Regions from separate parts of the Herbaspirillum sp. SJZ099 genome, predicted to be linked through region 1. Evidence: riboswitches for the same ligand, from Rfam matches in the RefSeq annotation. Region 1 holds a riboswitch; the other holds the start of a gene.
The links. Region 1 has a riboswitch for cobalamin ahead of cobU (bifunctional adenosylcobinamide kinase/adenosylcobinamide-phosphate guanylyltransferase). Riboswitches for the same ligand answer to the same signal wherever they lie in the genome.

Region 1 (15,686 bases):
ATCAGTTCAAGAATCGGCTTAAAGAACCGGCTTACACCGACAGGTACTTGCTGATGGTCGGCGCATCGACGTGGTCGCGCGCATCCTCGTAGACGAAGCGCCCCTTGTCGATCACCAGGAAACGGTCGGCGATCTCCAGCGTGAAGCTGAGCACCTGCTCCGACACGATGATGGTCAGCGCGCGGATCTTGCGGATCTCCTTGAGGCTGCGCGCGATGTCCTTGATGATGGACGGCTGGATGCCCTCGGTCGGCTCGTCCAGCAGCAGCACGCGCGGATTGGTCGCCAGCGCGCGAGCGATCGCCAGCTGCTGCTGTTGCCCGCCCGAGAGGTTGCCGCCCTTGCGGCCGCGCATGTCGTAGAGCACCGGGAACAGCGCGTACAGCTCGTCGGGCACCTTGCCGCGCGCGGCCGGGCCGAGGCCGGTCTGGATGTTTTCCAGCACCGTCATGCCGGGGAAGATCATGCGCCCCTGCGGCACGTAGGCCACGCCGCGCGCCACGCGCTGGTGGCTTTCCATGCCGCCCAGCTCGACGCCGTCGATGCTGATGCTGCCGCCGCGCAGCGGCAAGATGCCCATCAGGGTCTTGAACAGCGTGGTCTTGCCCATGCCGTTGCGGCCCATGATGGCGATGATTTCTTCCTTGGCCACCGACAGGTTGATGTCGTGGATGACCGCGCTCTGGCCATAGCCGGAGGCGAGTTGCGAGACGTTGAACATGGCTGGCTCCGGATGGTTTAGTGGCCGAGATAGACGTCGATCACCCTGGGGTCGGACTGCACCTTGTCCATGCTACCCTCGGCCAGGATCTTCCCCTGGTGCAGCACGGTGACCTTGTGCGCGATGCTCTTGACGAAGTCCATGTCGTGTTCGATCACCACCACCGAGCGCCCCTGGCTGATGCGCCCCAGCAGCTGCGCGGTCTGCTCGCGCTCGGAAACGCTCATGCCGGCCACCGGCTCGTCCAGCATCAGCAGTTCCGGTTCCTGCATCAGCAGCATGCCGATCTCCAGCCACTGCTTCTGCCCGTGCGAGAGCAGGTCGGCCTGGGTATGCAGTTGCCGCTCCAGGAAGATCTCGGCGGCCACCGCCTCCACCCGCGCCACCACATCCGGCGAACGCTTGAAGGTCAGCGCGCCCAACACCTTGCGGCCGCGCGGGAAGGACATCTCCAGGTTCTCGAACACGGAAAGGTTCTCGTAGATCGACGGCGTCTGGAACTTGCGCCCGACGCCGGCGCGCACGATGGCGTGCTCGCTCATCTTGGTAAGTTCGTGGTTGTTGAAGCGGATGCTGCCCGAGGTGGCGCGCGTCTTGCCGCAGATCAGGTCCAGCACGGTAGTCTTGCCGGCGCCGTTGGGGCCAATCACCACCCGCACCTCGTTGCGCTGCACGTACAGGTTCAGCTTGTCGACCGCCTTGAAGCCGTCGAAGGAAACGGTGAGGTCTTCGATCGCCAATACCGGGTGGGCATCCGATTCGAATCCGATGGGTGCATCGCTCATTTGCTGGCCTCCAGGGTGGCGACGGGCTCGATGCCGTCGCGGGTAGTCTCGGCCACGGCGGCCCTGGGCTTGGCCGGTTCCGGCGCGGCCGCCGGCTTGCCGCGCAGGCGCGCCAGCAGCCGCTTGCCCTGGGTCTGGTACAGGCCGGCCAGGCCGTTAGGAAAGTACATGACCACCGCGATGAACAGGCCGCCCATCAGGAACAGCCAGAGCTCGGGGAAGGTCTCGGAGAAATAGGTCTTGCCGAAATTCACCAGCAGCGTGCCGTACACCGCACCCAGCAATGACATGCGCCCGCCCACCGCGGCGTAGATCACCATCTCGATCGAGGGCACGATGCCCACGAACGAAGGCGACATGAAGCCCACCTGCAGCGTGAACATGGCGCCGCCGATGGCCGAGAACATGGCCGCGGCGCAAAACACGAAGATCTTGAAGCTGGCCACGTCGTAGCCGGAGAAGCGCACCCGTTCTTCCTTGTCGCGCATCGCCACCAGCAGGCGGCCGAGCTTGGAAGACAGGATGTAACGGCCGGCCAGGATGCAGGCGAACAGCAGCCCGGCATTGACGAAGTACAGGATCAGCCTGGCGCTGTCGGTACGGATGTCCCAGCCCATGAGCGTCTTCAGGTCGGTGATGCCGTTGACACCGCCGGTCAGGCCCTGCTGGCCGATGATCAGGATCGACAGGATGGCGGCGATGGCCTGCGTGACGATGGAGAAATACACGTCGCCCACGCGCCGCTTGAACATCGCCAGGCCGATCAGGAAGGCCAGCAGCGTCGGCGCCGCCAGCACCGCCAGCACGGTGAAGCCGAAGCTGTGGAAGGGTTGCCACATGGCCGGCAGTTCGGTCAGCTGGTTCCAGTCCATGAAGTCGGGAATGCCCGGGGTCGACTGGATCTTGGTGCTGATGGGGTCGGATGCTTCCAGCTTCAGGAACATCGCCATGCAATAGCCGCCGACGCCGAAGAACACGCCCTGCCCCAGGCTCAGGATGCCGCCGTAACCCCAGCACAGCACCAGCCCCACCGCCACGAAGGCGTAGGACAGGTACTTGCCGACCAGGTTGAGGCGGAACATGTCCAGCGCCAGCGGGAACACCGCCAGCAGCAAGACCGCCATCGCCAGGAGCCCGATCAGGCCTGACTTGCCGCCCAATAATTTTTCATACGCTGCATTCATGGTCGAACCTCGCGGTGGATAAGTCGGGAAAAGGCCGCCGGCATCATTTGCGCACCTTGGACGAGAACAGGCCCTGCGGACGCAGCATCAGGATCAGGATCACCGCCGACAGCGTCAGCACCTTGGCCATCGAACCGGTCAGGAAGAACTCGGCGGTGGACTGGGTCTGGGCAATCGAGAACGCCGACGCGATGGTGCCGACCAAACTCTGCGCGCCGCCGAACACCACCACCAGGAAGGTGTCGACGATGTACAGCGAGCCGCTGGTGGGGCCGGTCGAACCGATCGTGGTGAACGCCGCCCCGGCCACCCCGGCCACGCCGCAGCCGAGCGCGAAGGTGGTGCGGTCGACCTTGCGGGTATTGATGCCCACCGCGCCGCTCATGACCCGGTTCTGCATCGTGGCGCGCACCTGCAAGCCCCAGCGCGAACGGAACAGCAGCACGAAGATGGCGCCGGTGAGCAGCACCGTCAGCCCCATCATGAACAGGCCGTTGATCGGGATGTCGATCGAGTCGGTCGGCTTGAACGAACCCAGCAGCCAGTCCGGCAAGGTGGCGCTGACTTCCTTGGCGCCGAAGATGGAGCGGAAGGTCTGCTGCATCGCCAGCGACAGGCCCCAGGTCGCCAGCAACGTGTCCAGCGGGCGCTTGTAGAGGCGGCTGATCAGCAACAGTTCGGTGAGATAGCCCACGCCGTAGGCCACCGCGAAGGACAGCGCCACCGCGCCAAAAAAGTAGAACGGCTGCAGGCTGGGCGCGTAGGTGGTGGTCAGGTGCGACAGCAGGTAGGTGATGTAGGCGCCGATGGTCAGGAACTCGCCATGCGCCATGTTGATCACGCCCATCTGCCCGAAGATGATGGCCAGGCCCAGCGCCATCAGCAGCAGGACGCAAAATACCGAGAGGCCATTGAAGCCCTGCATGGCGAGGATGGCGCCGAATTCGGATAGAGAAACCATGATTGACTCCCGCCTTGGGAAACGATTTACAGGGGCGGCAGCGCCCGCATGTCACAACAGGCGCCGCCGCTTTGCTGCTCGGAGGCCGGATCAGCTCCGGCCGTGAAGCCTGATAGCCGGTCACGCAATCGACTGATCGCCGTTCGGACTGGGCAGGCCCGCAGGGCCGTATCGAAGGCGCGCCGTTCATCGCCTTCGATACGCGGCTGCGCCGCTACTCAGTCCGAACGGGGAAAGCCCGATCGCGGGACCATGCACGACCAGCGCTTACTGGTAACCCTTGGGGAAAGGATTGGGCTCGATCAGATCGGACTCGTAGACGACCTTGAACTGGCCATCCTTCTGCGCCTGGCCGATGCGGGTCTTGCTCCACAGGTGATGGTTCTCGTGGACCTTGACGTAGCCTTCCGGCGCGGTCTTGAGTTCGATGCCGGGCGAAGCCGCGACCACCTTGTCGACATCGAAGCTGCCGGCCTTCTCGACCGCCGCCTTCCACAGCCAGGGGCCGAGGTAGGCGGCCTGGGTGACGTCGCCGATCACCGAGTTGGCGCCGAACTTGGCCTTGAACTCGGCCACGAATTTCTTGTTGTTGGCGTTGTCCAGGCTCTGGAAATACTTCATCGAGGCGAAGAAGCCTTCGACGTTCTCGCCGCCGATGCCCAGCATTTCATCCTCGGTCACCGAGATGGTCAGCAGGTTCTGGGTCTTGGCGGTGACGCCGGCCGCCTTGAGCTGCTTGTAGAAGGCCACGTTGCTGCCGCCGACCACGTCGGCGAAGATGACGTCGGGCTTTTTCAGCTTGATCTTGTTGATCAGCGAACCGAACTGGGTATTGCCCAGCGGGTAGTACTCCTCGCCCACCACCGAGCCCTTGAGCACGTTTTCGATGTGCTTGCGCGCGATCTTGTTGGAGGTGCGCGGCCAGATGTAGTCCGAGCCGACCAGGAAGAAGGTCTTGGCCTTCTTTTCCTTGGCCACCCAGTTCAGCCCGGCCAGCACCTGCTGCGTCGCCTCCTGCCCGGTATAGAACACGTTCTTGGACTGTTCCAGGCCTTCATAGAAGGTCGGGTAGTACAGCAGGCCGTTGTCCTTCTCGAACACCGGCAGCACGGCCTTGCGCGAGGCCGAGGTCCAGCAGCCGAACACGGCCGCGACGCGGTCGTTCTCCAGCAGCTTCTTGGCTTTCTCGGCGAAGGTCGGCCAGTCGCTGGCGCCGTCTTCCTGGATGATCTTGATCTTGCGGCCGAGGATGCCGCCCATGGCGTTAATCTGGTCGATCGCCAGGCGCTCGGCCTGGATCGAACCGGTTTCGCTGATGGCCATGGTGCCGGTGGCCGAGTGCAGCTGGCCGACGGTGACTTCGGTGTCGGTGATGGCCAATTTGGTGGTGTTGACCTTGGCGGTCGGGAACTGCTGCGCCGAAGCCAGGCCCGGCAGCGCGGCGGCAGCCGCACCGGCGGCCAGTCCCGCCAGGATCTTGCGGCGTTGGGGCGAAGGCGGTCTGGAAGAGGAACGGTGCGACATGCGGTACTCCTTTCGAGGCTTTGTTGGATGTTGTAGAAGCGATCGTGGCCTTGCCAGGCCGGCGCCGGAACGGGCCGGTCGAAACGAATGCGGACGGCGCCGCGGCCTGGATGCGGGCATGCGAGCTGTTCCCCCGCTGCGCCCGCCGGCACTGCGCTGTCCGTCGTTCTGGGACGAAGAATAGGGTTGGCGATGCAGCGCAACAATACGTTGTTCGACGTAACGGCCGGACGCATCCGGCCAGGCCCGCGCGCACATGTTTGAACACGCGCGGCATGTTATTGGTGCATCGGGCATCCATTGCCGTGCCGCGCAAGCCTGCGCAAAACCCCTGGCCTGCGATGTTTTGGTGAAACCGGCGAGAAATGGCCCGGCGGCATACGTCATTTGACGTATGCCCTCGCCGGCCGATTGGTTTGAAAATTGCTAGCAAGAAGCGCAGGAAGCAGCGCCGTCGAAAGATGCTGTCCCGCAGGATGGGACAGGCTCCGCCACCATGGCCGGGGCTCGCGCGCACGGCCGCCGGCCCCCAGATAACAACGCGAGCAATATGTGACCAATCCCGCCACGCAACGCATCGTCAAAGTCCGGCGCGACTACAACACCTGGGTCGCCAACGAGATGCTGGAAGACTACGCGCTGCGCTATACGCCGCGCTCGTTCCGGCGCTGGTCGGAGTTCCGCCTGGCCAACACGGCGCTGGGCGCGACCTCGTTCCTGGCGCTGGAGGCCATCAGCGGCGCCATCACCCTGAGCTACGGCTTTACCAACACCTTCTGGGCCATCGCCTGCGTGGTGCTGCTGTTCTTCCTGACCGGGCTGCCGATCAGCTACTACGCCGCCCGCTACGGCGTCGACATGGACCTGCTCACGCGCGGCGCCGGCTTCGGCTACATCGGCTCCACCGTCACTTCGCTGATCTACGCCAGCTTCACCTTCATCTTCTTCGCGCTGGAGGCGGCCATCATGGCCCAGGCCATCGAGATCTATTTCGGCCTGCCGCTGGTCTACGGCTATGTGCTGTGCTCGCTGATCATCATCCCCATGGTGGCCTACGGCATCACCCTGATCAACCGCCTGCAGATGTGGACGCAGCCGCTGTGGATCGTGCTGCTGGCCCTGCCCTACATCTGCGTGCTGTACAAGGAACCGGAGGCGCTGGCCAACCTGCTCACCTTCGCCGGGCGCGCCGAGGACGGCAGCTCGTTCAACATCCTGCTCTTCGGCGCCGCCGCCACGGTGGCCTTCTCGCTGATCGCGCAGATCGGCGAGCAGGTCGACTTCCTGCGCTTCCTGCCGGAAAAGACCGCGGCCAACCGCGGCCGCTGGTGGACCGCCCTGCTGCTGGCCGGGCCCGGCTGGATATTGCTGGGCGGCGCCAAGATGCTGGGCGGCGCGCTGCTGGCCTTCCTCGCCATCCAGCACGAGGTGCCGATGGCCAAGGCGGTGGAGCCGACCCAGATGTACCTGATCGGCTACCAGTACGTCTTTTCCAATCCGGCGCTGGCGCTGGGCGCGGTGGTGCTGTTCGTGGTGGTGTCGCAGATCAAGATCAACGTCACCAACGCCTACGCCGGTTCGCTGGCCTGGTCCAACTTCTTCGCGCGGGTGACCCACAGCCATCCCGGCCGCGTGGTGTGGCTGGTGTTCAACGTGCTGATCGCGGTGCTGCTGATGGAGCTGGGCGTGTTCAACGCGCTGGAGCATGTGCTGGCGCTGTACAGCCTGGTGGCGATTTCCTGGATCGGCGCGGTGGTCTCGGACCTGGTCATCAACAAGCCGCTCAAGCTGAGTCCGGCCCATATCGAGTTCAAGCGCGCCCACCTGTACGATGTCAATCCGGTGGGCGTGGGCGCGATGGCGATCGCTTCGCTGCTGTCGGCGATCGCCATGTCGGGCGTGCTGGGCAAGCTGGCCGCGGCGATGGCGCCCTTCATCGCGCTGGGCACGGCGCTGCTGTGCGCGCCGCTGATCGCCGTCGCCACCAGGAGCCGTTACTACATCGCCCGGCGCGACACCTTGTCCGACCACAGCCACGCCCAGGGCCAGCTCGACTGCGTGATCTGCGGCAACCGTTTCGAAACGCCCGACATGGCGTACTGCCCGGCTTACCAGGGCTCGATCTGCTCGCTGTGCTGCTCGCTCGACGCGCGCTGCAACGACCGCTGCAAGGCGCCCGCGGCGCGCCTGCCCAACCAGATCTTCCAGACCTTGCGCAGCCTGGTGCCGGCGCGCTTCACGCTCAAGCTCAATACCCGCATCAGCCACTACCTGATCGTGTTCGGCACGCTGGCCGGCGGCCTGGCGGTCATCCTGTGGATGCTGTACTTCCAGCAGATGGCCGACAGTTCCGGCCTGGCGACGGCCGGGCCGGCCTCCATCAAAAGCATCTTCGTCAAGCTGTTCTGCATGCTGCTGGTGCTGCTCGGGGTCGGCTCATGGTGGCTGGTGCTGACCAACGAAAGCCGCGCGGTCGCGCAGGAGGAATCCGAGCGCCAGACCAACCTGCTGCTGCAGGAGATCGAAGCGCACAAGCAGACCGACGCCGAACTGCAGCGCGCCAAGGAAGCCGCCGAATCGGCCAACCTGGCCAAGAGCCGCTTTGTGGCCGGCATGAGCCACGAGCTGCGCACCCCGCTCAACAGCATCCTCGGCTATGCGCAGATCCTGCATGTCGACGCCACCATCCCGCCGGCGCGCAAGGACGCCATCGCGGTCATCCGGCGCAGCGGCGAGCACCTGCTGAGCCTGATCGATGGCCTGCTCGACATCGCCAAGATCGAGGCCGGCAAGATGCGCCTAGCCTCCGACGAAGTGGCGCTGGCCGGCCTGCTGGAACAGATCACCGGTATGTTCGCGCCCCAGGCCGAGCAAAAGGGCCTGGCCTTCAGCTTCGAGAAGATCGGCCGCATCCCGCACATCGTGCACGCCGACCAGAAGCGGCTGCGCCAGATCCTGATCAACCTGCTGGGCAACGCCGTCAAGTTCACCGACCGCGGCAGCGTGACGGTGCGGGTCCACTACATGCGCGAGATCGCCTATTTCGACATCATCGATACCGGCATCGGCATCGCCGACGACGACCTGGAACGCATCTTCCTGCCCTTCGAGCGCAGCAATGCCGCCAACCTGCGCGAAGACATCGGCACCGGCCTGGGCCTGGCGATCAGCCGCATGCTCACGCACATCATGGGCGGCGAACTGTCGGTCAAGAGCGAGGTCGGCCGTGGCAGTAGCTTCCACCTGAAGATCTACCTGCCGGAAGTGCACATGCCGCGCCCGCGCCTGCAGCTGGAAGACCAGATGACCGGCTATGCCGGCCCCGCGCGGCGGGTGCTGGTGGTGGACGACCAGGCCTCGCAGCGGCGCCTGCTCAAGGAGATGCTGCTGCCGCTGGGCTTCGAGGTGGCCGAAGCCGACAGCGGCATCGCCTGCATGGAAGCGCTGGCGCGGCGCGTGCCGGATCTGGTGCTGCTGGATATCGCCATGCCGCTGATGGACGGCTGGTCGGTCGCGCGCGCCATCCGCGCCCGCGGCCTGGCACAGCTGCCGGTGATCCTGGTCTCGGCCGATGCCTTCGAGAACCTGCACGAACGCAGCGACCCGCCGCTATACGACGACTTCGTCGTCAAGCCGGTGTCGTACAACGAACTGCTGGCCAAGATCCGGCAGCATCTGCACCTGGAGTGGGTGGCGCCCCCGCCCGCTGCTGCAGCAGCGACGGCAGCGACGACGGCGCCCGCGCAGCCGGTGATGCTGGTGCCGCCCCGCCATAAACTGCAGGCGCTACTGGAGCTGGGCGCGATCGGCTATGCCAAGGGCATCCTGCACCAGCTCGACGAACTGGAACGGCACACTCCCGCCTACCTGCCCTTTACCACCGACCTGCGCCAACTGGTCAGGCAATTCCGCCTGAACGAATATGTCACCCGCATCGAGGAGCTGATCCGCCATGATCTCAACGACGTTCGATAGGCACGTGGTCCTGATCGTCGACGACATGCCCGACAACCTGGCCATGCTGTCCGACGCACTCGACGAGAGCGGTCATATCGTGCTGGTCGCCACCGATGGCCTGTCCGCGCTGGAGCGCCTGGACCGCATCACGCCCGACCTGATCCTGCTCGACGCCATGATGCCCGGCATCGACGGCTTCGAGACTTGCCGCCGCATCAAGCTGATCAGGAGCATCAACCATGTGCCGGTGGTGTTCATGACCGGCCTGTCGGAAACCGAGCATGTGGTGCGCGGCTTCGAGGTCGGCGGCATCGACTACGTCACCAAGCCGATCCGGCCGCAGGAAGTCGTCGCGCGTATCGGCGCCCACATCCGCACCGCGCGCATGATGTCGCAAACGCGCGGCGTGCTGGAGCATGCCGCGCACGCGGTGATCGTGCTCGGCCACAACGGCCTGCCCTTGTGGCAGACCAGCAAGGCGTCGCTGTGGCTGGAGAAGTATTTCGCCGGCGCCGGCCACAAGCTGCCGGCGGCGCTGCAGTCCTGGCTCAACGAAAGCCTGGTGCGCCACCGCCAGGACGGCGGCAAGATCGAAGACATCCCGCCGCTGGCGCTGCGGCAAGGCGACTGCGAGCTGCGCATCGCCGTCTCGGGCGCCGGCGCCGGCCACGGCCTCACCCTGCTACTGGAAGAAAAGCGCCTTGCCGCGGCAGCGCCGGCCGGCGGCGAAGCTGCCCCCTGCTTCGAAGGCTTTCGCCTCACCCCGCGCGAGAACGACGTGCTGATGTGGCTGGGCAAGGGCAAGACCAACCGCGACATCGCCGACATCCTGGGCATGAGCCCGCGCACGGTGAACAAGCACCTGGAGCACATCTTCGTGAAACTCGGCGTTGAAACGCGTTCGGCGGCGGCGGTGCTGGCCAGCAACGGCCTGCTGCAATAAATAGCCGGCAATAACTGGCGCGCAAAGACGGCCGGGAAGATATTCCGGCGCGATCGCGGGCTTTGGCATATCCTTGCAGCTGCAGTGCCCGAACCTGAACGAAGCAAGGAAATATCATGCCCAAAAAAGAGAAACTGGATCCGGAAACCGAAGCCCTGATCCAATGGTGCACCGAAGTCGAGCAGTTCCTGGTCAAGGGCGGCGCCACGCTCGACCAGGCCCAGGAACATATCGAAGAACAGGTCGAGTGGTTCACCGACCTCTTCTACGATGGCCTGACGCCGGAAGAAGCCGCCAAGGAAGCGCTGGCCTGAGCCTGCATCGCCCTCCCCAACCCGTCCCGGCCTTGCGCCGGGACTTTGCTTTTCTCACCGCCCGAAGCGGGACTCCAGTTTCTTCAAGGCCTCATACAGAGGCAGCGCTGCATCGGCCAGCCGCTCCAGGCTGGCCTCGCGCAGCGCGTCCAGGTCAACCGGGGCGGCGCCGTCCAGTCCGGCCCATGCCAGCAGCGCCGAAAACGCCTGCGGCGTGTCGAACATGCCGTGCAGGTAGCTGCCGAGGATCTGGCCATCTTCCGACACCGCCCCTTCGCCGCGGCCATCGATGACGAAGGCCGGGCGCTGCAAGGCCGCGCCTTGCGATACGCCCATATGGATTTCGTAGCCGCGCACGCCGGCTTCCTCTGCGCCGAAAGCACAGCGGCCGCTGACCTGCAGCAGGCGCTTGTCGCGCGTGAGCTCGGTGCGCATGGCCAGCAGGCCCAGGCCGGGCGTGCTGCCCGGCGCGCCTTCCACGCCGTGCGGGTCGTCCACGCTCTGGCCCAGCATCTGGAAGCCGCCGCAGATGCCGATCAGCTTGCCGCCGTAGCGCAGGTGCCTGCCGATCGCCTCCGGCCAGCCTTGCTGCCGCAGCCAGGCCAGGTCGTCGCGGGTGTTCTTGCTGCCCGGCAGGATGATCAGGTCGGCCGGCGGAATCGGCCGGCCCGGGCCGATGAATTGGAGGTCCACCTCGGGATGCGCGCGCAGCGCATCGAAGTCGGTGTGGTTGCTGATGCGCGGCAGCACCGGCACCGCCACGCGGAATTGCCCGCGCGCGTTCTGCGATGAGGCGATTGCATCCTCCGCATCGAGCTGCAAGCCGTGCAGGTAAGGCAGTACCGCCAGCACCGGCTTGCCGGTACGCTGCTCCAGCCAGTCCAGCCCCGCTTGCAGCAGGCCGGGGTCGCCGCGGAAACGATTGATGACGAAGCCGACCACGCGCGCACGCTCGCTCTCGGAGAGGCAATCCAGCGTCCCGGTCAGGTGCGCGAACACGCCGCCGCGGTCAATGTCGGCGACGATGACCACCGGGCAATCGACCGCCTCGGCGAAGCCCATGTTGGCGATATCGCGCGCGCGCAGGTTGATCTCGGCCGGGCTGCCGGCGCCTTCGACGATGATGGCGCGATACTGCGCGCGCAGGCGATGGTAGGACGCCAGCACGGCCTGCATGGCCTCGCTCTTGTAGCGGTGGTAATCGCGCGCGTGCATATCGGCGCGCACCTTGCCATGCACGATCACTTGCGCGCCGGTGTCGCTGGAAGGTTTCAACAGCACCGGGTTCATGTCGGTATGCGGGGCGATGCCGGCGGCCTGCGCCTGCAGCGCCTGGGCCCGGCCGATCTCGCCGCCGTCGGCGGTGACTGCGCTGTTCAAGGCCATGTTCTTCGGCTTGAACGGCGCCACCGCGATGCCGTCGCGCCGGAGCAGGCGGCATAGTGCCGCGACCAGCGTGCTCTTGCCGGCATCCGACGTGGTGCCCTGGATCATCAGGGTATGGAAGGGAAATTCAGCGGCCATCGGCGCTCCATTGCAGTAGCGTTTTTTCCAACGTTTTTTCCAACGCTTGTTCCAGCGCTTGTCCCAGCGCCTGTTGCAGTCGTTGCCAGCCGGCTTCATCCGGCGGCAAGCCGATGCGAATGCCGCCGGCGCCGCCCGTAAACAGCCGCACCCAGATGCCCTGCTGCGCCATCGCCGCATGGAACTGCCGCGCCTGCGCCTGCGGCCACGGCCACCACTGGTACAGCGCGCTGCCGGATGAGGCGATGCCATGCCGCGCCAGCAAGTCACGCAAGCGCTCGCCTTCGGCCAACAAGCGCCGCAGCGTGGCGCGCTGCCAGGCAAGGTCGCGCAAGGCGGCCGTACCAATCTGCTGGGCCGGGCCGCTGACCGACCACGGCCCAAGCCAGTCGGCCAGTTCATCCAGCAAGGCGGGTTCGGCGGCGACGAAGCCCAGCCGCAGTCCGGCCAGGCCGAAGAACTTGCCGACCGAGCGCAGCACGACCAGCCCCCGTTGCCCGGCATGCGCGGCCACGCTGCGCTCGCGCATGGTATCGCCGAAGGCTTCATCCACCACCAGCCAGCCGCCGCGCGCGGCCATCGTTTCGGCCCAGCGCAGCAATTGCGCCGGCTCGACCAGCGCGCCGGTGGGGTTGTTGGGATTGCACAGCACCAGCACTTTGCAATTGCCGGCATCGACCTCGGCCGCCAGCTGCGCGTAGGGCACTTCGCGCACCGCATGCCCGGCTCGCGTCCAGCAATGCGCATGTTCGGCATAGATGGGGGCCGCCACCAGCACGCGCGCGGGCCGGCCGTCGCGCTGCAGACGCAGTTGCGGCAGCGCCTGGATCGCGGCCTGGGTGCCGGCCACCGGCAACATGTGCGGCGCGCCGTAGTAGGCGCAGGCAGCCTGCGCCAGCTCCACCGATGGTTCCGGCAGGCGGTGCCAGGCGTTGGCGGCCAATGCCGGCGCCGGGTACGGCACCGGATTGATGCCGGTCGACAGGTCCAGCCACGCGCCGGGCGCACGGCCGTAGCGCGCCATTGCCTCACTGAGGTTGCCGCCGTGTTCAAGCATGGAAGGCTCCGAAGAAAAGCAACGCCAGCGCGCCCACGATGGCCAGCCACAGCAAGACGGCCTGCGCCACCAGGCGCCAGGCGCGGACAATGTCGGCGCCCTCGGGCGGCTTACCGCAGCCCAGCGGCGGGCGCTGTTCGAGTGCGCCGTCATACACCGCGGGGCCGCCCAGCGTCACGCCCAGCGCGCCGGCGCCGGCTGCCATTACCGGCCCGGCGTTCGGGCTGCTCCAGGCGGCGGCCTGTTGCTTCCAGCAGGCCAGCGCCTGGACGCGGTTGCCGAGCCAGGCGTAAGACCATGCGGTGAGCCGGGCCGGCGCCCAGTTGAGCGCGTCGTCGAGGCGCGCCGCGGCCCAGCCGAAATGGAGGAAGCGCTCATTGCGATAGCCCCACATCGCATCCAGCGTGTTGGCCAAGCGGAACAGCAAGGCCCCCGGCCCACCCGCGACCAGGAACCAGAACAGCGTGCCGAACACGGCGTCGTTGCCGTTTTCCAGCAGCGACTCGACGCCGGCCCTGGCGAGCTCGGTTTCATTGGATTGGCGCGTATCGCGGCTGACGATGCGGGAGGCCAGTACCCGCGCCGCCGCCAGGTCGCCGCGCGCCAGCGCCAGCGCGATCGGCAGCGCGTGGTCGCGCAGGCTGCGCAGGCCGATGCAGAAATACAGCAGCGCCGCATGCAACAGGCAAGCCAGCCACCATGGCGCCAGATGGATGATCCAGGCCGCCAGCGCCACGCCCGGCAGCACCGCCAGCATCCATGCCAGGATGCCGCGCAGGCGCGATGCGGGTGCCCGGTTGAACGCGCCCTCGATACGCTGGGCCAGGCTGCCGAAACCGACCAGCGGATGCCAGCGGCGCGCCTCGCCCAGCATCAGGTCGAGCGCCAGCCCGACCGCCATCAACAAGCCCAACCAGGGCCAGGACAAGCCGCTCAGCATGAGGCGTCCTTGAAACTCAGCGGCAAGCCAGCGGCCACCCATTGCACCCGCTCGCAGATCGCCGCCACCGACTGGTTCAGGCGCCCGGCCTCATCGACGAACCAGCGCGATACCGCGCCGGTGGGCACGATGCCCATGCCCACTTCGTTGGACACCAGGATCACCGTCCCCTGCGCCTCTTGCAGCGCGCGCAGGAAGTCCTCGCGTTGCCGCGCAAAGGCGGCCGGCGCGGCGATCGGCCCCAACTCGGGAAACGCATGGCCTTCCGCGAACAGCAGGTTGGACAGCCACACCGTCAGGCAATCGACCAGCACCACCTTGCCGGGGCCGGCGTTGGCGCGCAATGCCTGGCCCAGCGCCAGCGGTTCTTCCACGGTGCGCCAGCGGCTGCCCAGCGCCTCTCGCCGTTGACGGTGGTGGGCGATGCGCGCGGCCATCTCGGCGTCGGCCGCACTGGCGTTGCAATCGGCGGTGGCGATGCAGACGATCTCGCCCGCGCCGGACCGGGCCGCCGCCAGCGCCTGTTGCTCGGCATAGGCGCTCTTGCCGGAGCGCGCTCCGCCAAACACCAGGGTGCGCCGCGATTGCGCCGCGTTCGTGGGCACATTCGGGGGCGCGTTCATGGGCGTTTTCCTTGCCGGCGGTGTTCGAACATCATTTCATCCAATCGAAACGGATAGGGGGATAAACAACCGCGCGGGGGTTCGCGCGCGGCTCATGGGAGCGGAGCGGGTATGACGTATATGGAGTGGAAATCGAAGCGGAAATGCGCGCAGCGTGCCGTTGCGGCAAAGGCACCGGACGCCGGTAACGGGCATGCGGCTGCGGCCGTCCCCTATGCCGGAAAACCGCCCGGTCCGTGAATTTGTTTCGCGCACGATATAGCGACCGGCGCATGCCGGCCTGATGGAGTTGAACAGCGATGGTGGAAGCTGCCAGTATGATCGCCCTCCGCGATACCACCCTGAATTCGCTTCGGGCCGGTTTCCGGACTGGCGAGATGAAGCCGTCGGCTTCGCGGACAGATGCCTTCCCATGCATGCGCACAGTGGCGTGGTGCGTGCCCTTCTCGCTTACCGTTGCGGGGGCAGCGCCGGCTTTGGCGCCGCCATGGCGATGGCGGGCCGCATCGGCTTCCCGTTTCAATCCCTTGCGCGGCTGCGCGCGGGATACCAGAAGCAATCTTGTGCCGCGCAGTATAAAGGCCGGCCCCGCTTAGGGCAACCGCAGCGCCGGGGTCGGGCCGCCTCCTCAGCTCCCGCTGGAGCGGTCGACGGCGTCGCTGGCCGGGAAGGTGTCGGCCAAGGCCTGGTCGATTTCGGCTTCCCGCTTGCGGTCTTGTTTGTCGTGCTCTTTATTGCGTTCGTTGTTGCGCACCGTCTTGTTTTGCTCGGCCAGCTTGCGCGCATCGTCCTCGACGATGTCGCGGCCCGGCTCATTGTCGGAGGCGGCCTGTTTCACTGCGGGTTCGTGCGCGCTGTGGCTGCGCCGGCGCTCCTGCTCGTCGGAGGCCGGCGACGCCGGCGCCACCGGCATGGCAATGAGCGAACCCATGCCCATCGCAAGCATCCTGGCGAAACGGGGAATGAGGAAATCGGGTTGGTGCATGGCAAGCTCCTCTATATGAAACCGGATGCGCTCCGGAACGCGGGGCTATCTTCCTTTTGCCGCATACGGACAGGCTTGTCCGCAGGGCGCGGATTGAGCGGCGGATCCGCGACCGGAATCGGGTCGTCGTCGGGCAATTCCGGCGGCGGCAGATGGGGATCGGGAATC
Region 2 (15,686 bases), 440 kb from region 1:
TCGTCGCGCTCCTGCACATGCAGTTCGGCGCGGGTGACCGACTGCGCGCGGCGCTGGCCGGTGACCCACGAGGTCTTGCCGGCCAGGGCGCGGTTGAGCGGCTCCATCTTGCGGATGCGGCAGCATTCCTTGCGCAGCTCGACGCTGTCGTAGAAGGCGTTGAGGCCGTGGTTCTTCACATAGGCCTCGATCGCTTCGGGCTGCGGGCGATACGGCGTGACGTCGTAATCGTAGGTCGCGCGGATGCGCTCCAGCATGTCCACGGTTTCCTTGTGCAGGCGGCCGGTTTCCAGCGTGAAGATGGAAATGTTGTCCTGCAGCTTGCCGCGCAGGATCAGGTCGGTCAGCACCATGTCTTCGGCCGCCAGGCTGGAAGCCAGTGCGGCGGGGGCGTGTTCGGCCGCGATGCGTTCCAGCGTCGCCTGGGTTTTTGCGATGAGATCCTGCAAAGCCTGATTCGACATGATGTTGCTTTCTTCATTTTGCCGGCGGCGGCTGGCCGCCGGCGGTTTGCTTCAGTCCGCGGCCTGCACCGTCTCGCGCTTGACGCGGCGGAACAGCGGGTTCTTCTCGTCCCACGAGGTCTGGTACTTCTCGGAGAAGTCGGTCAGGCCCTTGACGGCGTCGTGGATGTTCTTGTCGGCGCGCACCGCGAAGGCGTCAAAGCCCACGCGCTGCATGTAGAACAACTGGTCGCGCAGCACGTCGCCGACCGCGCGCAGTTCGCCGGTGTAGCCCAGGCGCGCGCGCAGGTTGTAGGCGATCGAGTAGCCGCGGCCGTCGGCGAACTTGGGGAAGTCCACCGCCACCACCTTGAACTGGGCCAGTTCGCCCTTGAGTTCTTCGGCGCGTTCGTCGCTGGCCAGCCAGACGCCGATATCGGGGCGGTTCTTGAGCGTGTCGCGCTGCGCCTGCCAGGTCTTGAGCGGGACGATGACTTTCCCTTCCGGGACGGTCACGGTTTCCGCGCTCTCGCCTTCGGCCAGGCGCAGGACGCTCCAGTCGTCGGCGACGACGGTCTTGTTCTTGATGATGTCAGGCATTGGCGTCTTCTCCTGCGAGATAGTCGGCCGACGTTGCGATCGGCGTGGCATAAACGAATTCTTTGAAAGGGGCGACGCCGATGCGGCGCACGGTATCGATGAAGCGTTCATCTTCGGTGCGCTGCTTGACGTACACCTGCAGCAGTCGGTCGATCACGGTGGGCATCTGCTGCGCCGAGAACGAAGGGCCGATGATCTTGCCGATCGACGAGGTGTTGCCCTGCGCGCCGCCCAGCGAGACCTGGTACCACTCGGAGCCGTCCTTGTCGACGCCCAGGATGCCGATGTTGCCGACGTGGTGGTGGCCGCAGGCGTTGATGCAACCCGAGATGTTGAGTTCGATGTCGCCGATGTCGTGCTGGTAGTCGATGTCTTCGAACTTCTCGGCAATCGCCTGGGCGATCGGGATCGACTTGGCGTTGGCCAGCGAGCAGAAGTCGCCGCCGGGGCAGCAGATGATGTCGGTCAGCAGGCCGATGTTGGGCGTGGCCAGGCCGTGCGACTTGGCCAGTTTCCACAGCGTGTACAGCTCGGACTGCTTGACGTCGGCCAGCACCAGGTTCTGCTCGTGCGTCACGCGCAACTCGCCGAAGCTGTACTGGTCGGCCAGGTCGGCCACGAAATTCATCTGGTCGGCGGTGATGTCGCCCGGCGGCACGCCCGGCTTCTTCAGCGACAGGATTACGGCGGCGTAGCCGGGCACCTTGTGCTGCTTGACGTTGCGCTGCAGCCAGTTGGCGAAGCCGCGGTCTTGCGCCTTCAGGCGTTCGAACTCGGCGTCCACCGCCGGCAGGGTCTCATAGGCGGGCGGCACGAAGTATTGCGCCACGCGCTGCAGTTCTTCCTCGGTCAGGGTCGAGGGGCCGTCCTTGATCTGGGCCCATTCCTCTTCCACCTGGCGCGCGAACTCTTCCGGGCCGATGGCCTTGACCAGGATCTTGATGCGGGCCTTGTAGATGTTGTCGCGGCGGCCGTATTGGTTGTACACGCGCAGGATTGCTTCCAGGTAGGACATCGCGTGGCGCCAGGGCAGGAACTCGCGGATCACGCTGCCCAGGATGGGGGTGCGGCCCATGCCGCCGCCCACCAGCACGCGGAAACCCACTTCGCCGGCTTCGTCCTTGACCACGTGCAGGCCGATGTCGTGCACGGCGGTGGCGGCGCGGTCTTCCCGGGCGCCGCTGATGGCGATCTTGAACTTGCGCGGCAGGTAGGCGAACTCGGGGTGGAAGGTGCTCCACTCGCGGATCAGTTCGGCGTACGGGCGCGGATCGACGATCTCGTCGGCGGCCACGCCGGCCAGCTCGTCGGAGGTGGTGTTGCGGATGCAGTTGCCGGAGGTCTGGATGGCATGCATCTCGACGCTGGCCAGTTCGGCCAGGATGTCAGGGGATTCTTCCAGCTTGATCCAGTTGAACTGGATGTTCTGGCGGGTGGTGAAGTGGCCGTAGCCGCGGTCGTTCTTGACGGCGATCTCGGCGAACTTGCGCAACTGGTTGGAAGCCAGCATGCCGTAGGGAATGGCGATGCGCAGCATGTAGGCATGGCGTTGCAGGTAGAGTCCGTTCTGCAGGCGCAGGATGCGGAACTCGTCTTCTACCAGCTCGTCCGACAGGCGCCGGCGCACCTGGTCTCGATATTGTGCAACTCGCTCTTTGACGATCTGGTGATCGTATTGGTCATAGCGGTACATCTTATATAAGTCCCTGTTAACGTCTTATTGAGGCCGCGCCTTCACGTCCGGCGCCGCCCCGCATTGAAAAACCAGCCTACCAAATCAGCTTCACGGCGACGCTCGTCAGCGTAATCGCCAGCAGGCCACGCAAGAATTTCTCCGGCACCGCGCGCGCTGCGAGCGAACCGAGTGTGATGCCCGGGAGCGAACCCAGGAGTAGTGTCGCCAGCAGTTCCCAGTTGATCGAGCCCAGCCACCAATGGCCTAGGGCGGCGATCGCGGTCAGCGGCACCGCGTAGGCGATGTCGGTGCCCGCGACTTCCGCCGGCGACAGGCGGGGGTAGAGCAATACCAGCAGGGTCGCGCCGACCGCACCGGCGCCGATCGAGGAGATCGTCACCAGCGTACCGAGCACGGCGCCGGCGATGATGGTCGCATGGCGCAGGTCGGCGCCTTGCAACTGGCGCTCCGGATGGGCATTGAGCCACCCTTGCAGTTTACCCCTGAACAGCAGCGCGATCACGGTGAGCAGGACCGAGATGGCGATCGAATAACGGATGACCTGGCTGATGCCGTCGCTGACGGCGCCGAAGTGCTTGAGCAGCAAGGTGGTCGCCAGCGCGGCGGGCAGGGCGCCGTAGGACAGGCGGCGCACGATGTCCCAGCGCACCGTGCCCTTGAAGCGGTGGGCCAGGGTGCCGGCGGTCTTGGTGGCCGAGGCGAACGCCAGGTCGGTGCCGACCGCGACGCTGGGGTGGATGCCGAACAGCAAGGTCAGGAGCGGGGTCATGAGCGAGCCGCCGCCGACGCCGGTCAGTCCGACCAGCAGTCCCACGGCAAATCCGCTTACTACATAAGAAACAGTCATAACACCTCGCCCATTAGTCTGCGAATCGTAATAAACTTATGTTTCAAACCAAACTACATAGTATTTATTTGCTTATATACGCCTTTGGCATATGCAAATGAGGCGGCTGACCGTATGAATGCGCTCGCCCGGCAAATAAGCGGCGATGGCCGCCTGGTAGTCAGCGAGGGCTTTCCATGAATCTTCATCAATTCCGTTTCGTGCGCGAGGCGGTGCGCCAGAATTTCAACCTGACCGAGGCGGCCAAGGCCTTGTATACCTCGCAACCGGGCGTCTCCAAGGCCATCATCGAGCTGGAAGAGGAGCTGGGCGTGGATATCTTCACCCGCCACGGCAAGCGCATCCGCGGCCTGACCGAGCCTGGCCGCGCCGTGCTGCGTTCGGTGGAACTGATCATGCAGGAAGTCGATGGCCTCAAACGCATCGGCAAGGAGTTCGCCGCCCACGACAGCGGCAGCTTCACCATCGCCACCACCCACACCCAGGCGCGCTATGCGCTGCCCAAGGTGGTGCAGGCCTTTACCCAGAAATACCCCAAGGTGCACCTGTCCTTGCTGCAGGGAAACCCCAAGCAGATCACCGAGATGGTTCGCAACGACCAGGCCGACATCGCCATCGCCACCGAAACGCTGGCCTCGGGCGAGGGATTGGTCTCGCTGCCGTGCTACCAGTGGGAGCACGTGGTGGTGGTGCCGCCCGAGCATCCGCTGCTGCAATCCAAGAGCCTGACGCTGGAAGAGATCGCGGCCTATCCGCTGATCACCTACGATTCGGCCTTCAGCGGCCGCAGCAAGATCGACCATGCCTTTTCGCTGCGCCACCTCAAGCCGGACGTGGTGCTGGAGGCGATCGACGCCGACGTCATCAAGACCTATGTCGAGCTGGGCATGGGCGTGGGCATCATCGCCGGCATCGCCTTCGATGCCGAACGCGACCGCGGCTTGCGTTCGATCCCGGTCGGCCATCTGTTCGGCACCAACGTCTCTCGCGTGGCCCTGAAGCAGGGGGCTTACCTGCGCGGCTACGTCTACACTTTCATCGAATTGCTCACGCCCACCCTGAACCGCAAGCTGATCTCGCAGGTGATGGAAGGCGAGAAGGACATGTACGAGCTGTAATCGCGGAAGGCCGCCGGCCATCCGCTGAGGCAGCGTGGTAAGCCGCCGTGCCCGCGGGCACGGCGGCGGCAAGAACAGGGAAAATCGACCAATGAGGAAAGTATGGGCGGCCGCATCACGGCCGCAGCGCCATTTGCGCCGCCTGTGGCTGCAATACGGGATCCTGTGGACGGGGGCGGTGGTCACCGGCCTGGTGGCGGTGATGTATGCGCGCCTGATCGATCTCGGCTTCGAACTGTTCCAGGGCATGCAAAGCCGCCACCACTGGCTGCCGCTGCTGCTGACGCCGGCCATGGGCGCGCTGTGCGTCTGGCTCACGCGCAAGTATTTCCCGGGCTCGGAAGGCAGCGGCATCCCGCAGGTGATCGCCTCCCTGGCCGAGCAGGGCGAGCACACGTCCAAGCTGGCGCAAAAACTGCTGACCGTGCGCATCGTTCTGGGCAAGATCGGCATTTCTTTCCTCGGCATCCTCTCCGGTTTCACCATCGGCCGCGAAGGCCCGACGGTGCAGGTGGGGGCGGCGCTGATGTACAACATGCGCCGCTTCTACCCGCGCCCGAGCGCCATCCTGGAAAAGCGCCTGATCCTGGCCGGCGCCGCAGCGGGCTTGGCGGCCGCCTTCAATACCCCGCTGGCAGGCATCGTGTTCGCCATCGAGGAACTCTCGCGCAGCTTCGAGCAGCGCGCCAGCGGCGTGGTGATCACCACCATCATCTTTGCCGGCGTGGTGGCCCTGGGCCTGACCGGCAACTACACCTATTTCGGCACCATCACCACCGGCGTCGACAGCGCGCGCGAGGTGATCGTGGCGGTGATCCTGTGCGGACTGCTCATGGGCGGGGCCGGCGGTTGCTTCTGCTGGCTGCTGCTCAATACGCCGAAATGGATTCCGGCGCCGCTGCTGCACCTGCGCACGCAGCGCCCGGTGGTTTTCGGCGCGCTGTGCGGCCTGCTGGTGGCGGTCATCGGCGTGGCCGCGGGCGGCGCTACTTTCGGCAGCGGCTATGTCGAAGCCAAGGGCCTGCTCACCGGGCAGCAGGAACTGTCGGGCATTTATCCGCTGGCCAAGATGGCGTCGATGGTCGGCTCCTACCTGCCGGGCACCCCCGGCGGCATTTTCGCGCCATCGCTGTCCATCGGCGCCGGGTTCGGCAATTTGCTGCACATGCTGTTCGGCGACATTTCCTTGCCGGTGCTGATCGCGCTGGCCATGGTCGGCTACCTGGCGGCGGTGACGCAGTCGCCGATCACTTCCTTTGTGATCGTGATGGAAATGATCAACGGCCACGCGCTGGTGATCTCCCTGATGGCCACCGCCTTGCTGGCCAGCCGCGTATCGCGCTTCTTCGCGCCGCCGCTGTATGAGGCGCTGTCGGAGCGTTACTCCCATAAGCCCCACAATGTTGTGCCGGCGCCAGCGCCGGCAGCCGAGCCGGTATCTGCCCCGGCGGTTGTGCCGGAAGCGGAAGTACCTGCGCAGCAGGCTGCAGGTCCCGTGTCCGTTGTACTGCAAAGCGAAGAACCGGACGTGCAATTGGCCGCGGCAGGGGCAGCGGCAGCGCAGGCCGAACCGCAAGCGCAAATCCCATCGCAAACGCCGGTTGCCAGTGCTTCTGAGCCATCCTCAAGCGCCGATAAAAAAGTCGCGCCCGGCAAGCCGACGCAAAAGCGCAAGCGGCAGGAGGCAAAAACAGAGCAACCATCCGCGGCGGTTGTGCCGGCAGCGCCGTCGGCCCGCGCTGCCGATGCGCACGTCGCGCCCCCGGAGGAGGCCAGCCCGCCGTCGCCCAGGCCATCCAGGAAGGTCTATCGCCAGGGCGACCTGTTCGACGAGATGTGACGGGAGCGGCGGCAGCCAGCCACCAGCCGCCCAATGAAAAACGGCCGGGTCTGTACAGACCCGGCCGTTTTGTTTGGCGCCGCCAAGGCGTGATCGGCCGTCAGACCTGCGCCACCGCCGAACGCTCGGTGTCGTTGCAGCCGTCCAGCAGGAAGGACAGGCCCACCACCAGCACCAGTTCGCCCTCGGCCGAGCGGGCCGTGCCGGTGATGCCGCTGGTGTGGATCGCCGTCAGCGGCTTGATCACCAGGTCGGCCGTGCCTTCCACCGATTGCACGCTGAGAATGTAAGGATGGGGCACCGCCATGACCACGCCCACGCGCTCGTTGCCCGGTTCGTAGCCCAGCACGCCGGCCAGCGAATGCACCGGCAGCGGGCGGCCCTGGTCGCGCATGACCGGCGCGCCGCCGACTTCGTCGAAGGTTTCCGGCAACTCGACCACGCGTTCCACCACCGCCATCGGCAGCGCCAGCGGCGCGCCGGCGCAGCGCACCAGCATGGTCGGGATGATCGACAGTTCGATCGGCAGGCGGATCGAGAACTTGGTGCCCTTGCCGATGGTGGAGTCGATGCGGATGGTGCCGCGGTGCTTTTCCACCGCGGTCTTGACCACGTCCATGCCGACCCCGCGGCCGGACACGCTGGACGCCACTTCCTTGGTTGAGAAGCCGGGCAGGAACACCAGTTGCAGCGCCTCGTCGGTGGTCAGCGCCTGGTGCTCGGTGATCAGGCCCTTGGCCAGCGCCTTGTTGCGCAGCATTTCGGGATCCATGCCCTTGCCGTCGTCGAACACTTCGATCATGACGCTGCTGCCGGCCTGCCAGGCGTGCAGCGAGATGGTCGACTTGCTCGGCTTGCCGGCGGCGGCGCGGTCGACTTCGATGCCGTGGTCCAGCGAATTGCGCAGCATGTGCACCAGCGGGTCGTAGAGGCTGTCCACCACCACGCGGTCGACTTCGGTTTCGGCGCCGGTAATGACCAGGTCGACATCCTTGCCGAGGTCCTTGGCCAGTTCGCGCACCAGGCGCGGGAATTTCTGGAACAGGCGGCCGACCGGCTGCATGCGGGTCGACAGCGTGGCGCGCTGCAGCTCGCTGGAGTAGCGCGAGGCGCGGCCCAGCGTCTCGGCCAGCGTCGACATCAAGGCGGCGGCGGTGCCTTCGAACTTGAATTGCTGCAGCTTTTCCAGCAGCACGGCGGCCTGGTTGGCCGCCTGCACCGATTCGCCCGCCACTTCCAGCAGCGCATCCAGCTTGCCGGCATCGATACGGATGCTTTCTTCCTTGGCGTTGTCCGAGGCGCGGCGGTTGGGTTGTTGGGCCGGCGCCGCCGCGGCAGTCCGGGGCTCGTCGCCGGCTCCGGCTGCCGGCGCTGCGGCCGGGGAGTTGCCGGCCGGCGTGCCGCCAGGGGCGCCGGTCACGGCCTGGTACATCGATTCCCAATCCAGCTGGCCGTCTTTCATGACGCTGGCCCCGGCGCCGCCGGTGGAGGCCGATGCAGGCGCAGGGGGTGTGACGGGCGCGGCGGCAGCGGCGACAGGGGCGCTGCCCTTGCCTTCGATGGCTTGGGTCAGGATGCCTTCGAGGTCCGACGGCATCGATGCCAGGCTGTCGGGTGCGGCGCCGTTGGACAGTTCGTTCAACTGGTCGGCCACGAAGCCGCTGGCTTGCAGCGCGGCTTCGATCGCCAGCGGCGTGACCGGCGCCTTGCCGGTGCGCAGCGCGTCGAACAGGTTTTCCGTGAGGTGGCAGGCCGATACCATGGCGGGCAGGTTGACGAACCCGGCCCCGCCTTTGATGGTATGGAATGCGCGGAAAACCGCGTTGAGGATTTCCAGATCGTCAGGATGCCGTTCGAGCGTCAGCAGATGCTCTTCCACGTTGGAGGCGAGCTCCAACGCTTCAACGACAAAGTCCTTGAGCATTTCGTCATCCATTAGAACCCCAGGCTATCGAGTAAATCGTCCACGTCGTTCTGGCCCATGGCGGCGCCGGGAGCGGCGGGGCCATTGAGCAGGGAAACCGGTTTTTCCGCTTCGATCTGCGCGCGCACTTCAGGCGGCGCATTGTCGCGCAGCAACTGCGCCAGTTCATGTTCGGCGGTGGTGGTGATGCCGACAATCTTCTTGATCAACTGGCCGGTGATGTCCTGGAAGTCCTGGGCCATCATGATTTCCAGCATGCGGGCTTTTTCGGCTTCGGTCGATTCCAGCACGGCGGCGGAGAATTTCTGCGAATCGCCGGCCAGTTGCTTGAATTCGTCGATGCTCATCTGGCCCGCATACAGCTTGGCCCAGCGGTCGTTGATGTCCTTGGCGTGCTCCTGCAGGCGGTCTTGCGCCGGCATGCCCGAGTCCAGGGCGTTGAGCACCTTGTTGGCTGCCTGTTCGGTCAGGGTGGCGACATGTTCAAGGCGGCTTTGCGCATCGCCGATCTGGGTAGCCACATCGGTGAGCGAGCGGTCGTAGCCCAATTCGCGCATGGAGTCGTGCAGCAGGCGCACAATGCCGCCCAGGCGCTCGTACATCGGCTTGTCGGACTGGTCTTCCGCCGCGGCCGGTTGCGCATCGCTTGCGGCAGCGGCAGGGGCCGCGCCGGCAACCGTCGCGGGCAGCGCCTGGGCGGAAATTTCGTCGAACAATGCTTCCAAATCAACGTCGTCGCTCATGATTTCTGGTTCCCCCTACAAATTTGGTGCACTTCCATGTTGCCCGCTCCGGCAGATCGAGCGGGTCGTCCCTTGAAGCCGAGCCGCATGCCTGAACCGCCCGGCCCGGTTTGGGGACAGGGTATCCAATGCTTATCGGCACCAGCCATCGGAGTCTGAAGGCCGCGCAGGCCACGACAGCGATTCGGCAGCATCGTCGGGCGGCACAGGCTGTCGCCGGACCGATCCCACGTTAGCAGATGGTTGAGTATAGGACGCGCGCCAGCCGGGTCATCGGCTAAACAGCGAGTGAAATCCCCCATTTGTTCCCGTTTCTCCGGCGCTCCGGGGCCCCTCGACCCGGCTCAGTCAGCGATATTTTTCCATTCTTTTGCGACGTCGCGTCAGATTTTAACGAGCTTTTTCTTAAAAGCAATCTTTGCCGTGATTTTTATCATGGATCGTGCCCGACCTTGTTGCCAGTGGGTATCGCGCTTACAATTGCGCGGTTTTGGTGCCCGCTGGCGCGTCCGCGCCGGCAGTTAAACGGGAAACACGAATGGACGCATATCGGATGCCCGCATCCGTGTTGTCGAAAATATAACGTGTGCTGCCCCCGCAACGGTAATCAGGCGCCGGCTCCCGGATGTTGATGCATCAGGCAACAGGGCCGGCCATCCATCTCCAAGCCACTGTGCTTGCGGCGCGAGCTGCTGCATGGGAAGGCACGATGGCGCAGCCTGAAGCCCGGATACCGGCCAAGACAGGGGGAGACCGCCCAGCGGCTTCCATGGAATCCGGCTTGCGGGGAGGTAGGCTGGAGAATTCTTATTCAGATACCCTTCATGAAGCGATACCAATCCAATCCGCGCCGCACGGCCGGCCAACCGGCCGCCATGCGCGCCGCCGTTTCATTCACCCTGTCCGCGTTGGCCGCATGGAGCTACACCCCGGCGCATGCCCAGGCCAGCGCCAATGCCGCCGCCGACGGCGCATTGGCGCCGGTGGTCGTGTCGGCCTCGCGTTTCCCGAACGATCCGGCATTTCCGCCGGTGGCCGCCACCGTCATCACCGCCGAGCAGATCCGCGAAGCCGGCATCGACAATGCCAATGAGGCGATCCGCAAGCTGGGTGGCGTCTATGGTCGACAGAGTCTGGCCAGCCCCAACGATTTTCCGTTGGACTTGCGCGGCTTCGGCACCAATGGCGACCAGAACATGGTGGTGCTGGTGGATGGTGTGCGTATTTCCGAGAATGAATTGACGACGCCGCTGCTGTCCTCGATTCCGATTGAAACCATCGAACGCATCGAAATCGTGCGCGGCGGCAGCAGCGTGCTGTACGGCAGCGGCGCCACCGGCGGCACCATCCAGATCATCACCAAGCGCCCGCAGGCCAATGCCGGACACGGCTCCGTCGTCGCCGAAGTCGGCACCGACGGCCAGCGCGCCGGGCGCGCCTTTGTTGCACGCGGCTGGGACAACATGTCGATCGACGCCAGCTACGCCAAGGCGCATAACGATGGCTGGCGCGACAACACCAAGTCCAACCAGGAGAATTTCAGCACCACGGTGCAATGGTTCGCCAGCGATTGGCGTTTCGGCTTGCGCGCCAATATTGCGCGTGCCGATTACGGCCTGGCTGGCGGGCTCTCGCTGGCGCAGTTCAACGCCAACCCGCGCCAGGCGAAAACGCCGTTCGATTACGGTTCGTATGACAACGACAGCATTACCGCTTTCCTGGAGCGCCGTTTCGGCGCCTTCGATGTCGCCGCTGAACTGTCGCACCGCGAGAAGATCGCGCGCGCCAATTACGTCAGTACGGCCACCACGTTGCAGACGAATGTGCGCAACACGCAATTTTCGCCGCGCATCCGCCACGTGCTGGAAGCCGGGCCGATCAAGAACGAACTGATTGCCGGGATCGATCTTGCCGAGTGGAACCTCAATACCGTCGCTTCTTATGGCAATAGCGATGCCGCCCAGCGCTCCAAGGCGTTTTACCTGCGCGACGAGATCGAATTCGACAAGAATGCCCGCATCGCCGCAGGGGTGCGCCGCGAGATTTTCACGCAAAGCAGCGTATCGGGCGTCTACGGGATGAATAGCGGCGTCAACGCCTGGGACTTGCAGGCCAGCTATGCATTGGTGCCATCGCTGCGCGCCTTCGCCAAGACCGGGCAGAGTTACCGCCTGGCGACGGCCGATGAGAACGGATTCAACGGCCTGCCGACTGGCCAGATCCTCAAGCCGCAGGTGTCGCATGACCTGGAGATCGGTGCGACCTGGGGCTCGGTGGATCGGCAACTGACCGCCAAGTGGTTCCGCCACCGCGTGCGTGACGAGATCTATTACGACCCGACCGGCGGCGCCTTCGGCTTTGGGGCCAATTCCAACCTCGATCCCACCAAGCATCAAGGCGTGGAACTTGAGGGCAAGTTGCGCGTGACCGAGGCCGTCACCGTCAGTGCCACTTACCAGCACGTCGAAGCCAAGTTCACTGAAGGCGTGAATGCCGGCAAGGAATTGGCGCTGGTGCCACGCAACATGCTGTCCACGCGGGTCAACTGGAAGTCTGGAAGCCAGAGCGCCGACGCTGGCTTGCGCTGGGTCGACAGCCAGCGCTACGGCAGCGACTTTTCCAATACTTGCGCGGCGCGCATACCGTCCTACACTACCTTGGACGCGCGTTATGCAATCCGGGTGAATGCCTGGGAGTTCGCACTGACCGGCACCAACCTGGCCGGCCGCGATTACTACTCGCAGGCTTTCTCCTGCCAAGGCAGCATTTATCCAGAAAACGGCCGGGCGGTAAAATTCACCGCCCGTTACGATTTCTGATGATGCACTCCTGACCGCTATCGCCGATGCGACGTTACCTCTGGCCGTTATCCGCCTTGCTGCTGCTGTCCGTGTCCGCACTGGCGGCTGCAGCCCTGTGCGGCAGCAGCGGCTGCCTGCGTCCATCGGCGTCGGCCGATGCGGTTTCCCTGATGTTGTCGCTGCGGGTGCCGCGCGCATTGACCGCTTTCGCGGTGGGCGCGCTGCTGGCCCTGGCCGGCGCACTGATGCAGGTGCTGTTGCGTAATCCGCTGGCCGACCCGTATGTGCTGGGCTTGTCGGGCGGATCGGCCGCGGGCGCCTTGCTGGCGATGCTGGCGGCGCTGCAGTTCGGCTTGCCGCCGCGCCTGGTCACCGCGCCGGGCGCGTTGCTGGGCGCCGCGCTGGCGGTGCTGCTGCTGTTCGGGCTGGTGCGCCAGTCGCTGCGGCATCTGGCCTTGTCGCCGCTGCTGTCGAGCCAGCGCCTGTTGCTGACGGGCGTGATGCTGGCTGCCGGCTTCGGCGCCATCATTTCCCTGGCCTTGTCGATCGCCCCCGATTCGCAGTTGCGCGGCATGGTGTTCTGGCTGATCGGCGATCTGGACGATGCGCGCCTGCTGCCGCTGGCGGCGACGGTCTTGCTGCTGGCGCTGCTGTGGGCCGTGCGCCATGCGCCGGCATTGAACCTGCTGGCGCGCGGGGACAGTTTCGCCCAACTGCTGGGCGTGCCGGTCTTGCGCCTGCGCGTGATGACGCTGTGCGCGGCGTCGGCGGCGACTGCCGCGGCCGTCGCCATGGCCGGCACCGTCGGCTTTGTCGGCCTGGTAGTGCCCCATACGTTGCGCCTGCTGGTCGGCAACGACCAGCGCCTGCTGCTGCCGGCATCGGTGCTGGCCGGCGGCGCGGCGTTGACGCTGGCCGACCTGGCCGCACGTACCGTGGTCGCCCCGACGCAACTGCCGGTGGGCGTCATCACGGCGCTGGTCGGAGTGCCGGTGTTCTTGTGGCTGTTGGCGCGGAGCCGGATGTGAGTGCCGGCGACATCGTGCTGCAAGCGCGGCAACTGGCCTTGCGCGTACCGGGACGCAGCTTGCTGGAGGATTTCGACTGGCAGGTGCGCGCGGGCGAATTCTGGTGCGTTCTGGGCCGCAACGGCATTGGCAAGAGCAGCCTGCTGCATGTTGCGGCAGGTTTGCTGCGGCCGGCGCAGGGCGATATGCTCCTGTGCGGTTCGCCGTTGTCTTCGCTGTCTGCCCTGCAAATGGCGCAGCATCGCGGCCTGTTGCTGCAACAGCAGCATGACGCGTTTTCGATGCCGGTGGTCGACGCCGTGATGGCGGGGCGTTTTCCCAGTGGCGGCGGCTGGGCCGATGAGGAAGACACGCGCGGCGCTGCGCTGCAGGCGCTGGCGCGCGTCGGGCTGGCGCATCTGTCGCAGGCCGACCTGCTCAAACTGTCCGGCGGCGAACGCCAGCGCGTGGGCCTGGCCACCTTGCTGGTGCAGGCGCCGCAGCTTTACCTGCTGGACGAGCCGACCTCGCACCAGGACATTGCCGCCCAGCTGGAGATGATGGCGTTGCTGCGTTCCCTTGCCGGTGAAGGCAAGGCGGTGGTTGCCAGTTGCCACGACATCAACCTTGCGCGCCGATTCGCCAGCCATGTGCTGTTGCTGGGACAGCAGGCCAGCCAGGGCAAGGTCGCCGAGGTCATGCGCGTCGATATGCTGGGAGAGGCCTTCGGTTGCCGTTTCCGCAGCGTGGATGCCGGCGGCAGTGAGTTGTTCGTGTCCGAAGCGGGATGACGTGCCGTTGCCAGCTACGCCTGCTATCAGGACGAGGGCGGTGCTACCGAGTGAATGCCAACGTGCTGGGTACCAGTCAGGAATATCGGTTCGGAGCCGTCCCGACGCAAGAGAGATCCCTCCCGCGTGGAGGGATTTTTCGTTCTAGCGCTGCTGATGCGGTACCCGCGCCGCATCCAGCCGTTCGCATACTTCACTTGCCGCCTCCAGGATGCGCGGCCCGGCGCGGTTGAGCCAATCGGCGTTGACCTGGTACAGGTGGTTCTTGCGCACTGCCTGCAGGCGTCCAAACTGGCGCCAGCGTTCCAGCGGCTGGTCTGTGGCATCGCCGGGGGCGAGGATGACTTGGGGATCGGCGGTCAACACCGCTTCCATGGTGACGGTGGGCGCCAGTTGCGGCAGGTCGGCGAAGATGTTGCGGCCGCCGCATAGCTTCAGCACCGACGACACCATGTGGCGGCCGTTGAGCGTCATCAGCGGCTGGCTCCAGATCTGGTAGAACACGCTGACTTCGGGGCGGTTGCCATATCGGGTTTGCAGCGCTTGCCAGCGCGCGCGGAAATCCTGTGCGGCAGTAGTGCCGACGCTTTCGCTGCCGGCCAGGCGCGCCAGTTTTTCCAGCGAATCGGCGATCGTGCCGAAATCCGCCGGCTGGCTTTCGTAGATGGGGATGCCGAAGCCGCGCAGGCGCGCCAGTTGCGAGGGTTTGTTGCCGCTGTGCCAGGCGACGATGAGATCAGGCTTGAGGTTGAGCACGCGTTCCAGGTCGAGGGTGGCGAAACTGCCGACCGAAGGCAGCCTGGTGGCGGCGGCAGGGAAGTCGCTGAAGTTGCTGGCGCCGACCAGCTTGTCGCCGGCGCCGGCGGCATACAGCAGTTCGGTGACGTGCGGCGCCAGGCTGATGATGCGCCGGGCCGGCTGCGCCAGCGTGACCTCGTTGCCGAGATCGTCCTTGACGGTGACGGCGGCGCAGGCGGCCGATGCGAGCGTGGCGCCGAGCAGCAGGGCAAGCGCCGCAGGGCGCATTGTCAGATTTCCAGGTTGTCGATCAGGCGGGTGGTGCCCAGCCTGGCGGCGGCCAGCACCACCAGCGGCGCGCCTTGCGCCATGTCGCCGGCCGAGGGCGGCTGCAGGTCGATGCGTTTGCGCACGGACACGTAGTCCGGCGTCCAGCCGCGCGCGGTCAGGATCGACATGGCTTTCCGTTCGACTTCCGAGGTGTTCAACTGGCCGCCGCGGACTTCCTCGGCCACATCGTTGAGCACGCGGTACAGCAGCGGCGCCTCGGCCCGTTCGTCGGCCGACAGGTAGCCGTTGCGCGAAGACAGCGCCAGGCCGTCTTCGGCGCGGTAGGTTTCGGCGCCGATGATTTCGGTGGGCAGCGCGAACTGGCGCGCCATGTTGCGCACGATCATCAGCTGCTGGTAATCCTTCTTGCCGAACACCGCCACGCGCGGCTGCACACAGGAGAACAGCTTCATCACCACGGTCGATACGCCGGTGAAGAAGCCGGGGCGGAATTCGCCCTCCAGGATGTTGCCCAGGTCGTTGGGCGGCTGCACGCGGTATTCCTGCGGCTCGGGGTACATGTCCTTTTCGGTCGGCGCGAACAGCACGTAGACGCCTTCCTTTTCCAGTTTCTCGACGTCGTTCTGGAAGGTGCGCGGGTATTTGTCGAAGTCCTCGTTCGGGCCGAACTGCAGGCGGTTGACGAAGATCGAGGCCACCACCGGGTCGCCATGGGTGCGCGCCAGGCGCATCAGCGAAAGGTGCCCTTCGTGCAGGTTGCCCATGGTGGCGACGAAGGCGGTGCGCAACTGGCCGCGCAGGTGGTCGCGGAGTTCTTCGATGGAGGAAATGATTTTCATGCGGGTTC

Region 2: linked by a shared signal. The riboswitch ahead of FB597_RS02185 (TonB-dependent receptor) and the one ahead of cobU (bifunctional adenosylcobinamide kinase/adenosylcobinamide-phosphate guanylyltransferase) in region 1 are both predicted to bind cobalamin.

What each region holds. Positions count from the first base shown of each region.
Region 1 covers NZ_VIUO01000001.1:944,507-960,192, reverse strand. The annotation lists gene urtE (urea ABC transporter ATP-binding subunit UrtE) at 32-721, opposite strand; gene urtD (urea ABC transporter ATP-binding protein UrtD) at 739-1,506, opposite strand; gene urtC (urea ABC transporter permease subunit UrtC) at 1,503-2,690, opposite strand; gene urtB (urea ABC transporter permease subunit UrtB) at 2,734-3,651, opposite strand; gene urtA (urea ABC transporter substrate-binding protein) at 3,919-5,175, opposite strand; gene FB597_RS04060 (ATP-binding protein) at 5,728-9,150, shown strand; gene FB597_RS04055 (response regulator transcription factor) at 9,128-10,075, shown strand; gene FB597_RS04050 (hypothetical protein) at 10,192-10,389, shown strand; gene FB597_RS04045 (cobyric acid synthase) at 10,444-11,913, opposite strand; gene cobD (threonine-phosphate decarboxylase CobD) at 11,903-12,970, opposite strand; gene cbiB (adenosylcobinamide-phosphate synthase CbiB) at 12,963-13,910, opposite strand; gene cobU (bifunctional adenosylcobinamide kinase/adenosylcobinamide-phosphate guanylyltransferase) at 13,904-14,533, opposite strand; cobalamin riboswitch at 14,871-15,102, opposite strand; gene FB597_RS04025 (hypothetical protein) at 15,162-15,518, opposite strand; gene FB597_RS04020 (hypothetical protein) at 15,530-15,686, opposite strand, start outside.
Region 2 covers NZ_VIUO01000001.1:502,432-518,117, forward strand. The annotation lists gene FB597_RS02145 (phosphoadenylyl-sulfate reductase) at 1-464, opposite strand, end outside; gene FB597_RS02150 (DUF934 domain-containing protein) at 516-1,043, opposite strand; gene FB597_RS02155 (nitrite/sulfite reductase) at 1,036-2,736, opposite strand; gene FB597_RS02160 (sulfite exporter TauE/SafE family protein) at 2,813-3,586, opposite strand; gene FB597_RS02165 (CysB family HTH-type transcriptional regulator) at 3,763-4,704, shown strand; gene FB597_RS02170 (chloride channel protein) at 4,796-6,544, shown strand; gene FB597_RS02175 (chemotaxis protein CheA) at 6,645-8,480, opposite strand; gene FB597_RS02180 (protein phosphatase CheZ) at 8,480-9,211, opposite strand; cobalamin riboswitch at 9,686-9,968, shown strand; gene FB597_RS02185 (TonB-dependent receptor) at 10,036-12,030, shown strand; gene FB597_RS02190 (iron ABC transporter permease) at 12,057-13,040, shown strand; gene FB597_RS02195 (ABC transporter ATP-binding protein) at 13,037-13,810, shown strand; gene FB597_RS02200 (cobalamin-binding protein) at 13,955-14,836, opposite strand; gene panC (pantoate--beta-alanine ligase) at 14,839-15,678, opposite strand.